One region of the Isoptericola sp. NPDC056578 genome, then DNA from elsewhere that is predicted to be linked to it. Evidence: riboswitches for the same ligand, from Rfam matches in the RefSeq annotation. Region 1 holds a riboswitch; the other holds the start of a gene.
The links. A riboswitch is a leader RNA that binds a small molecule or an ion and turns the genes downstream of it on or off. The one in region 1 is predicted to bind FMN.
Positions count from the first base shown of each region.

Region 2: another riboswitch for FMN. It lies ahead of pnuC (nicotinamide riboside transporter PnuC); the one in region 1 lies ahead of ribD (bifunctional diaminohydroxyphosphoribosylaminopyrimidine deaminase/5-amino-6-(5-phosphoribosylamino)uracil reductase RibD).

Region 1 is NZ_JBHTVC010000004.1:32,858-38,287, forward strand. It holds gene cmk ((d)CMP kinase) at 1-548, shown strand, start outside; gene der (ribosome biogenesis GTPase Der) at 641-2,224, shown strand; gene ACFQ80_RS02670 (hypothetical protein) at 2,232-3,275, shown strand; FMN riboswitch at 3,395-3,524, shown strand; gene ribD (bifunctional diaminohydroxyphosphoribosylaminopyrimidine deaminase/5-amino-6-(5-phosphoribosylamino)uracil reductase RibD) at 3,664-4,731, shown strand; gene ACFQ80_RS02680 (riboflavin synthase) at 4,735-5,376, shown strand; gene ACFQ80_RS02685 (bifunctional 3,4-dihydroxy-2-butanone-4-phosphate synthase/GTP cyclohydrolase II) at 5,373-5,430, shown strand, end outside.
Region 2 is NZ_JBHTVC010000052.1:1,367-6,796, forward strand. It holds gene ACFQ80_RS17385 (NUDIX domain-containing protein) at 1-121, opposite strand, end outside; gene ACFQ80_RS17390 (acyl-CoA dehydrogenase family protein) at 326-1,582, shown strand; gene ACFQ80_RS17395 (extracellular solute-binding protein) at 1,716-3,029, shown strand; gene ACFQ80_RS17400 (hypothetical protein) at 3,330-3,800, shown strand; gene pnuC (nicotinamide riboside transporter PnuC) at 3,813-4,532, opposite strand; FMN riboswitch at 4,658-4,801, opposite strand; gene ACFQ80_RS17410 (hypothetical protein) at 4,897-5,430, opposite strand, start outside.

The DNA of each region.
Region 1 (5,430 bases):
ACCTCGCCGACCAGGCCGCGGTGGCCGACGCCGTGCGCGCCATGCCGCTCGAGATGGGCGTCGACCCGACGGCCCCGACGGTGCACCTCGGCGGTCGCGACGTCGCCGCGGCGATCCGCACCACCGAGGTCTCCACTGCCGTCTCGCAGGTGGCCACCAACCTCGAGGTGCGCGCCGAGCTCCGACGCCGGCAGCGCGCCGTCATCGAGACCGAGGGCGCGCCGGGCGGCTACTCGGGCGGCAAGGGCATCGTCGCTGAGGGGCGCGACATCACGACCGTGGTCGCGCCCGACGCCGACGCCCGCGTGCTCCTGACCGCCAGCGAGGAGGCGCGCCTGCGCCGCCGCTCGCTCGAGGTGCACGGCGCGGCCGACGAGTCGGCCGTCGAGGCGACGCGCGACCAGGTGCTGCGCCGCGACCGCGACGACTCCACCGTCAGCCAGTTCCAGGTCGCCGCCGACGGCGTCGTCACCGTCGACTCCTCCGACCTCGACTTCGACCAGACGGTCGACGCCGTGCTCGCGGTCGTCGCGCAGGTCACCGCCTGACGCGCCGCCGCGACGGCTGCGCGGCGCCGCGCCGGACGCGGTGACGCGGGTCTCGTTCGTGACACGTCGCTCGGCCTGGGAGAATGGTGCGCATGACCACTCCCGCCGACGGCTCCGTGCCTGCTGCCGAGCCCACCGACGAGCCCACCGCCCCGCCTGCGCCCGGCATCGCCGCGGCGCCCGCGGACCGTGCGGACACCGAGGGCCGTGACGCCGTGGCGGAGGTCCTCGAGTCCGACGGCGACGACGAGGCGCGCGAGCGCGCGCTGCGCGCCGGCCTGGAGGACTTCGAGCTCGACGAGGCCGACCGCGCGCTGCTGGACGCCGAGTGGGACGAGGAGGGCTTCGGCCCGGGCGAGGCGCCGCTGCCGGTGCTCGCCGTCGTCGGGCGCCCCAACGTCGGCAAGTCGACCCTCGTCAACCGCATCCTCGGCCGCCGCGAGGCCGTCGTGGAGGATACCCCGGGCGTCACGCGCGACCGCGTGAGCTACCCCGGCGAGTGGGCCGGCCGCGACTTCACCCTCGTGGACACCGGCGGCTGGGAGGTCGACGTCGCCGGCATCGAGTCGAAGGTCGCCGAGCAGGCAGAGGTCGCCGTCGAGCTGGCCGACGCGGTCATCTTCGTCGTCGACTCCACGGTGGGCGCGACGTCGACCGACGAGCGCGTCGTGGAGCTGCTGCGCCGCTCGGGCAAGCCCGTCGTGCTGGCCGCCAACAAGGTGGACGGGCCGTCGGGCGAGGCGGACGCCGCCTACCTGTGGTCGCTCGGCCTGGGCGAGCCGCACCCCGTGTCCGCGCTGCACGGCCGCGGCACCGGCGACCTGCTGGACGCCGCGATGAAGGTGCTGCCCGAGGTCTCCGAGCACGGGGAGCTGCGGCCCGCCGGCCCGCGCCGGGTGGCCCTCGTGGGCCGCCCGAACGTCGGCAAGTCCTCGCTGCTGAACAAGATCGCCGGGGCCGAGCGCGTCGTCGTCGACGAGACCGCGGGCACCACGCGCGACCCGGTCGACGAGCTCGTGGAGATCAAGGGCGTGCCGTACTGGTTCGTCGACACGGCCGGCATCCGCCGCCGCGTGCACCAGACGCGCGGCGCCGACTTCTACGCGTCGCTGCGCACGCAGGCGGCGATCGAGAAGGCCGAGGTCGCCGTCGTGCTCGTCGACGCCTCGGAGCCGATGACCGAGCAGGACACGCGCGTCATCTCCCAGGCCGTCGACGCCGGCCGGGCGCTCGTCATCGCGTACAACAAGTGGGACCTCATGGACGACGACCGTCGCCCGTACCTCGAGCGCGAGATCGAGCGGGACCTGGTGCAGGTGCAGTGGGCGCCGCGCGTCAACGTCTCCGCCCGCACGGGCTGGCACACCGACAAGCTGACGCGCGCGCTCGAGACGTCGCTCGAGTCGTGGGACACCCGCATCCCCACCGGCCGCCTCAACGCCTTCCTCGGCGAGCTGGTGGCCGCCCACCCCCACCCGCTGCGGGGCGGCAAGCAGCCGCGCATCCTGTTCGGCACGCAGGCCTCGACCCGCCCGCCGCGGTTCGTCATCTTCGCGACCGGGTTCCTCGAGGCGGGCTACCGCCGGTTCATCGAGCGCCGCCTGCGCGAGACCTTCGGGTTCGAGGGGTCGCCCATCGAGATCAGCGTCCGCGTGCGGGAGAAGCGGCGCCGATGAGCTGCCGATGAGCGCTGCCCCGCTGGCCCGCCGGGGTCGCCTGCTGCGCCTGGGCGTGGCGCGCGACACGTCCGCGGTGCGCCACCTGGTGACGTTCCTGGTGGTTGCGGTGGCGACGGTGCTCGTGACCCGGTTCCTCCTCGCTGCTTCCGGCTACCCGCAGGTGGGCGGCGGCGGTCTGCACGTGGCGCACGTGCTCTGGGGCGGTCTCGGCATGGCGCTCGCGGTGGTGGTGCTGCTCTCCTGGGTGGGGCCGGCGCCGCGGTCGCTCGGCGCGGTGCTGGGCGGCGTCGGCTTCGGGCTGTTCGTCGACGAGATCGGCAAGTTCGTCACCTCGGACAACGACTACTTCTACGAGCCGACGGCGGCGCTCATCTACGCGGTCGTCGTCGTGCTCGTGCTGCTCGTGGAGGCGCTGCACGGGAGGCGGTCGCACCACCCGGCCGAGTACCTCGCGGTGGCGACCGACCGTGCCGTGGCCGGGGTGGCGGGCGGCTTCACCGACGCGGAGCGCGAGGAGGCGCGGGCGCTCGTGGAGCGGGGCCGCGGCGAGCCCGCCGCCGACGAGGTGGCCGCGCTCGTCGAGGCCGTGCCCGCGGACGCGGTCGCCGTGCCGGACCCCGTGCGGGCGCTGGTCGTCCGGGTGTCGGCGTGGTTCGCCGACGCGATGGAGCACCGCTGGGCGGCCGCGGTCGTGACGGTGGCGGTGCTCGGCACCAGCGCGGGGTCGGTCGTGGTGGCGCTGCGGGTGCTGCTCGGCGGCGTCGCGGTCCCGACCTGGGTCGGCGTCGGCATCCTCGCGGCCGTCGCCGTGACGGTGGCGTGCGTCGTGCGGGCGCTCGTCGTCGGCCCGCGCGACCATCGCGCGGGCGCGGTGTGGGTGCGCCGGGGCGTCCTCGTCAGCCTGCTGGTCACCCAGCTCCTCGCGTTCCGCACGGTGCAGTGGGTGGCCGTGGCGGGGCTGGCGGTCGACCTCGTCGTGCTCGTCGCCCTCGGGGTCGCCCTGGGGCGGGACGACGAGCGACGCTCCGTCCGGCCGCGGGCGCGCTGAGCGCCGTCGCGCGGACGCACGGGACCGACGGAGCGACGGCCGGCCCGTGAGACGTCCGCCACTCGGGCTTGCCAGGTGGTCGCGGAGCATGGCACGGTCGGCGGTGACGAGCGAAAAGCTCGCGTGCTCTGGGGTCGGTGAAATTCCGAGCCGGCGGTGAAAGTCCGCGACCCGGTCACAGCCTGTGACCGGTTGACCAGGTGGAACTCCTGGACCGACGGTCAAAGTCCGGATGGGAAGCGCACGCGACGGCTCCCCGTCCGGTCCGTCCCCGGCCCTCGTGGCCGGCGCCGTCCGTCGTGACGACGTCCGGGACCGGAGGTGCGAGCACGTCCCGACCCCGCCTTCCTGCCCCGGGGTCCGCGACCGGACGACAGGGGCAGGACGCATGAGTGCCACGACGGCGGAGCGCGCCGCGATGCAGCGCGCGCTGGAGCTGGCCGGGCAGGTGCCGGCCCGAGGACCCAACCCGCGCGTCGGGTGCGTGCTCCTCGACGCCGACGGCGCGACGATCGCGGAGGGTCTCCACCGTGGCGCGGGCACGCCCCACGCCGAGGTCGAGGCGCTGCGCCGCGCGACCGAGTCCCGCGGCCCGGGCGCCGCGCGCGGGGCCACCGCCGTCGTCACGCTCGAGCCCTGCAACCACCACGGGCGCACCGGGCCGTGCGTGGACGCGCTCCTGGAGGCGGGGGTCGCACGGGTCGTGCACGCCCAGCACGACCCCAACCCGGCGGCGTCGGGGGGTGCCGCGCGCCTGCGTGCCGCAGGCGTGGAGGTGGTCGGCGGCGTCCTGGCGGACGAGGCCCGCGCCCTCAACGCCACCTGGACGCGCGCGCTGGAGCTCGGCCGTCCCGTCGTCACCTGGAAGGTCGCGAGCACGCTCGACGGACGTTCCGCGGCCGCCGACGGAACCTCGCGCTGGATCACCGGGCGGGCCGCGCGGCGCGACGTGCACCGGCTGCGGGCCGGGGTCGACGCCGTCGTCGTCGGCACCGGCACCGCGCTCACCGACGACCCCGACCTCACCGTGCGGCACGTCCCGCTGACGGGGCAGCAGCCGGACCGGGTCGTCGTCGGGCTGCGGGACCTGCCCGCGTCGTCCCGGCTCGCGCGGGCCGCGGCCGCCGGGGAGGCGGTGATGCACCTGCGCACCCACGACCCGCACGAGGTGCTGGACCTGCTCTGGTACCGCGAGCACCGGCACGTGCTGCTCGAGGGCGGTCCCGCCCTCGCCGCCGCCTTCTGGCGCGCCGGTCTCGTCGACGACGTCGTCGCCTACGTCGCCCCCGTGCTGCTCGGCGTCGGCGCCTCCGCCGTCGCCGACCTCGGCATCGGGACCATCGCGGACGCCGCGCGCCTCGACCTCCTCGACGTCGCCGTCCTGCCCCGGGACCCGGACGACCCCACCGACATCCCCACCGTGCGGCTGGCCCTGCGGCCGCGGAAGGAGCACTGAGCCATGTTCACCGGAATCGTGGAGGAGCTCGGCGCCGTCGTGGCCGTGCGCGAGCACGCGGACGGCGCCCGTCTCACCGTCGCGGCCGAGAGGGTGCTCGACGGCGTCCGGCTCGGCGACTCGATCGCCGTCGACGGCTGCTGCCTGACCGTCGCGGAGACGGGGGAGCACGACGGTCGTGCCACCTGGACGGCCGACCTCATGGCGGAGACCCTGGCCCGCACGAGCCTCGGCGGGCGGCGTGCCGGAGACCCGGTCAACCTCGAGCGGGCGCTCGCGGCCGACGGGCGGTTCGGCGGGCACGTCGTGCAGGGGCACGTCGACGGCGTCGGCACGGTGCTCGCGCGCACGCCGGGCACGCAGTGGGAGGTCGTCGAGATCGCGCTGCCCCCGGAGCTGGCGCGGTACGTCGTGGCGCAGGGCTCGATCGCCGTCGACGGTGTGAGCCTCACCGTGGTGGACGCGCGGGACGACGCGTTCACCGTGAGCCTCATCCCCGAGACGCGGGCGCGCACGACGCTCGGCGCCCGCGCCGTGGGGGAGCCGGTCAACCTCGAGGTCGACGTGCTGAGCAAGTACGTCGAGCGGCACCTGGCGTCCGGCACCGCGCACGGCCTCGCGGCTGCGGCAGGAGCGGCGCGGTGAGCGCCGTCGGGCGGGTCGAGCGGGCGATCGCGGACGTCGCGGCCGGGCGCCCCG
Region 2 (5,430 bases), on a different contig from region 1:
CCGTCCACGCGCCCTCGTCCTTGCGCGCCCAGAACGGTCCGCCCATGTGCCCGAGCAGGACCTCGAGGCCACCGTCGCCCGTGGTGCGGTAGAGCAGGAGGCCTGCGCTCGTCGTCGCCATGGTCTCAGTGTGACCCGGGGCTCCCTCGAGGGGCTCGTCCTCCCTCGACGCAGGGCGTGAGACGGAGTATCGCTTGACGTGAGACCCGGTCGCGGGTGACGATGGTGGAGGACCGGCGCCGACCACCACCAGCCTCGGACGGCGCCGGTCCACACTCCTCACCGGGCCCGGAACGCCGGACCCCCGCGCAGAGAGAGGTCGTCGATGACCCGCAGCCCGTCCCGTGATGTCCCCGTCATGCCCGGCGTGACCGCCCCCGACTACGACGTCTCGCAGCCGCTGGACCTCGACTACGTGGGCGCCTTCGCCGACGTGAAGCCGCAGGAGCGCGCCCATCAGCTCGCCGTCCGCGAGTTCGTGCAGGCGGACGTCCTGCCCGTCATCGACGGCTACTGGGAGCGCGCCGAGGTGCCGTTCGAGCTCGTGAAGAAGCTCGCTGAGCACGACTTCCTGCGCGACGGCGTCGACGTCCCCGGCCGCCCGTCGGTCTCGTTCATGGCCGAGGGCCTGGCCAGCATGGAGATGTCGCGCGGCGACGGCTCGGTCGCCACCATCTGCGGCGTCCAGGGCGGCCTCGCGCTGCGGTCGATCATCATGCACGGCTCGCCCGAGCAGATCGAGCAGTACGCCGAGCCGATGGCGCGCGGGGAGATCCTCGGCGCGTTCGCGCTCACCGAGCCCACCCACGGCTCGGACTCCGTCTCGCTGGAGACCACGGCACGCAAGGTGACCCGCGACGGGGTCGAGGGCTACGTCCTCGACGGCGAGAAGAAGTGGATCGGGTTCGGCTCCTGCGGCGACATCACCGTCGTCTGGGCCCGGCTCGTCGGCGACGACGGCGACAACCAGGTGCACGGCTTCATCGTCCCGCAGGACGCCCCGGGCTACACCGCCACCACGATCGAGGGCAAGGTCTCGCTGCGCGCCATCTGGCAGGCGCACATCGTGCTCGACGACGTGTTCGTCCCCGCTAGCGCGGCGCTGCCCGGCGCGACGTCGTTCAAGGCGACCGCCGCCGTCCTGTTCGCCACCCGCCTCGCCGTCGCCTGGTCCGCCGTCGGGCACGCCGTCGCCTGCTACGAGGCGGCCGCCGCGTACTCGACCCAGCGCATCCAGTTCGGCCGCCCGCTGGCCAAGAACCAGATGGTGCAGGAGCGGCTCACGCGCATGCTGTCCCTGGTCACGCAGATGCAGCTGCTCGTCGCGCAGATCACCCGCCTCGCCGACGCCGGCACGCTCACGGGCGAGCAGGCGTCGCTCGCGAAGTACACGACGACGCGGCAGGCCCGCGAGGTCGCGTCGATCGCCCGCGACATGCTCGGCGGCAACGGCATCCTCCTCGGCAACCGCGTCGCGCGGCACTTCGCCGACCTCGAGGCCCTGCACACCTACGAGGGCACCGAGTCGATGCAGGCGCTCATCGTCGGTCGCGACATCACGGGGGTCTCGGCCTTCGCCTGACACCCCGCGGCGTCGTCGTCCCGCAGGCCCCCGTCTCTCACCTGGAGAGACGGGGGCTTGACGCATTCCTGGGCCGCTGTCAGAGTCGGGCGCTGGAAATCGTTTTCGATGCCACGACGAGGTGGAGGTTGCGATGCGGCTCAGGCAGGTCTGCCTGACGGTGGGGGTTCTGGCGCTGTCGACGGCGGTGGCGGCGTGCGGCTCGACGACGGTGCCTGCGGCCGAGCCGGACACGTCCTCCGGCCCGCCGGTCCAGGGCCTCACGGCCTGGTCGCTCTCCGGCGGCAGCGACATCGTGCTGGAGCGGTCCTTCGAGAGCTGGAACGACGAGCACCCCGACCGGCCGTTCGAGGTGGGCTGGCTCGAGAACGACGTCTACAAGGACGAGATCCGCGCGGCCATCGATGCGGACGCGGCGCCGACGCTCGTCTACGGCTGGGCCGGGAGCGACCTCGCGGGCTACGTGGCCGACGGGGACGTCCTCGACCTCACCGGCCGGGTGGACCCCGCGCTCGACAAGGCGCTGCCCTCCGTCGCGAAGAACGGCACCGTGGACGGGCGCACCTACGCCGTCCCCGCCAACCAGACCCAGCCGGTGCTGCTCTACCACAACGCGGACGTGCTGACCCAGGCCGGGATCGAGCCGCCGGAGACGTTCGACGACCTGCTCGACGCCGTGCCCGTGCTCCGGAAGGCGGGCGTGCGGCCCGTCGCGCTGGCGGGCGGGAGCCGCTGGCCCGAGCTGATGTACCTGCAGTACCTCACCGACCGGATCGGCGGGCCCGAGGTCTTCCAGCGCGTCGTCGCGGGCGAGCCGGACGCCTGGTCCGACCCCGCCCTCGTCGAGGCGCTCCGCAAGATCCGCGCGCTCGTCGACGCGGGCGCGTTCGGCGACGACTTCACGGAGGTCACGGCGGACTCGAGCGGCGACGTCGGGATGCTCGTGTCCGGGAGCGCGGCGTTCCTGCTGCAGGGGGCGTGGATCTATCCGGACCTCGTCACCTCCATGCCCGAGCTCGTCGCCGCGGGCGGCATCGGCTTCGGCGCGTTCCCCACCGTGGAGGGCGGCGTCGGCGACCCGGACAACGTCGTCGGCAACCCCGCGAACTTCTGGTCCGTGTCCGCCTCCGCGTCGCCCGCCGACCAGCAGGCGGCGATCGACTTCCTCAACGCGGAGACCTACTCCGAGCGGGCGGTCGACACGTTCCTCACGGTCCGCACCGTGCCTCCCGTGCGGGGGATCGACGAGCGGCTCACGGACGGCGACAGCGCGGAGTACCTGCGAGCGGTGTACGAGATGGTCGACTCGGCCCCGCACTTCCAGCTCTCCTGGGACCAGGCCGTCCCGTCCGACCAGGCGGCGGCGCTGCTCGACCACCTCCACCAGGTGTTCACCGGCGAGCTGGACCCCGAAGGGTTCGTCGACGCCATGAACGACACCCTCTGAGCGGTCAGGGCTCACGGCGCACCCGGGTGCGTAGGGTCCAGGGATGACCGACGACCTGGCCCTCGCGCGCGCCCGCTGGGACGACGACCCGAGCGCGGGGGAGTGGATCCTGCCGCTCCTCGGCGAGTTCGGCCCGACCGTCGACGCGATCGTCCCACCGGTCTACGACGCGTACGCCGTCGTGCCGTTCCCCCTGGACGACGACGAGCCGGAGGAGCGCGACGTCGTGCCGGAGGGCGCCTACGATCGCCTCGCCACGCTGCTGGAGGTGCTCGGGCCGCGGGGACCGGGGGCCAGGCGGTGCACGTCGGTCTGTGGGAGGGCTGGGGCTTCCTCTACGACCACGGCGACGACCCCGCCACGGCGCCGGGGATGGCGGCGCTCTACGTGTCGGACGAGCGTCCGCGCTGGTGGCAGTGGGGTCGACAGGCGCGCGCCGGGCGGGACGAGCTGCGTCGGGCGCAGGCCGAGGCCGCGGCGGAGCTCGCCGCGATGCGTGTGGAGGGTCCGGCCGCCGCCTCGCTCGACTACCCGCACCGCTCCCGCTTCCTGTGGACCGGGCCGCTCGGGTCGGCGCTCGCCCTGCGACGGCACGACGCCCTGCCGTCGGTCGTGTGGCCCGAGGACCGGTCGTGGTTCGTCGGCATCCCGGAGTACACGCGCGAGGCGGCGCTTGGCGGCTCCGCCGAGCTGGTGGCCACCGTCCTCGACGACGCGCGTCTCGGTGCCCGCGCCGCAGCGCCGGGCACCGAGCTCGACATCGACGACTGACGGGCGGTGCCGTCAGGGTGCGACGGCGGGCGTCGTCGTCCCCGTCTCGGCCTGCTCGCGCCGGTGCACGCGCCACCAGACGAAGAACCCGGTCAGGGTGAAGACGCCGTAGAACACGTACATCAGCGCCGTGGCGTAGTACCCGGCCGACCAGAGCAGGGGTACGCCCACGACGTCGACCGCGACCCACACCAGCCAGAACTCGACCCAGCCCTTGGCCATGCCGTACGTGGCGATGAGGGAGCCCATGAAGATCCACGCGTCCGACCACACGGGCTCGTACGAGCCGAGGGCGCGGAACAACGGGGTGAGCAGCAGGGTGCCGCCCACCATGACGACGACGATCCCGACGCGTTCCCGCCAGGAGGCCCAGTGCGGGTGCACCGCGGCACCTCCGTCGGCGGGGATCCTGCCGTCGGCGCGCACGTCCAGGGCGGCGCGCTCGGTCCGGCGCCACTGCACCCAGCCGTAGATCGAGACGATGAGGAACATCACCTGCCGGCCGGCCTGGCCGAGCATGTCCGCGCGGCTCGAGTCACCGAACCACGAGCCCATGAAAACGGTGAACAGGACGAGGTTGCCGACGATGCCGACGGGCCACGCCCACACCTTGCGCCGCATGCCGCCGAGGGCGGAGGCGAGGCCGAAGCCGTTGCCGACGATCTCGCGCCACGACATGTGCTGGTCACCGATGGTCAGCGTGGCGTTGAAGAACGTGTCGATCACGTCCATCGTTCACTCTCCCGGTCCGAGGTGCGGCGTCCGGGGGTGAGGGTCGGCGCTCGCCGCGTCGGGCCCCGTGGGGCCGTCGTCGACGACACGACGCCCGGCGGCACCCACCCTGTCGGGCGCGTGCCGCACGTGCTTCCTCCCATCCGGACTTTGACCGTCGGCCCTGGAATCACACCAGGTCAGCCGGCCTCTCCCCGCGTCTGCGGGTGGAGGCCGGGTCGCGGGCTGTCACCGCCGGCTCGGAATTTCACCGACCCCGGAGCACGTACGTGCGTGTCTTTCCACCACCGGAGGTCCCGGCGGCGTCCTGCACAACTCAGGATGCCACAGCGGCATTCCCCGCCGCGGCCGTGGCCGCGGACCGTCAGCCGTCGGACGCGCAGCGGGGCTCCGTGGCGTCCGGGGCGCACATGGTGAGGGAGACGTGGTTCGTGAGCTCGCCCCGCTGTCCGTCCGCCACGAAATCGAGGGTGAGCTGTGCCGAGTACGCCGCGGGGGAGGTGCGGGTCACCTCGACGTGGACCTGGTCGGGAGGGTCCTCGTCGCAGACGGCCAGGACGTCGTGCGCGATCGCGCCGAGGCCGTTCTCGTCCAGCGTGCCCTCCGCACCACCCACGCCGTTCGACGGGTCGGCCGGCTGCCCGACCGTGAACCGCCGCACCTCCAGGCCGGAGCCGGGGTCCGGGACGACGGCGGTCACCGTGCCGCCGCTGCTGTCCCGCAGGCAGACCTCCGCGACCATGATCGTGTGGACCTCGCCGTCGTCGACGTCGGAGACGCCGATCTCGGCGAGGATCCCGTCGTCGTCGCCCCCCGGGGTGCTCACCCGAGGGGTTCCCGAGCAGCCGCCGAGGGCCGTCGCCAGGAGGGTGGCGAGGAGGGCGAAGGCCACCGCGGT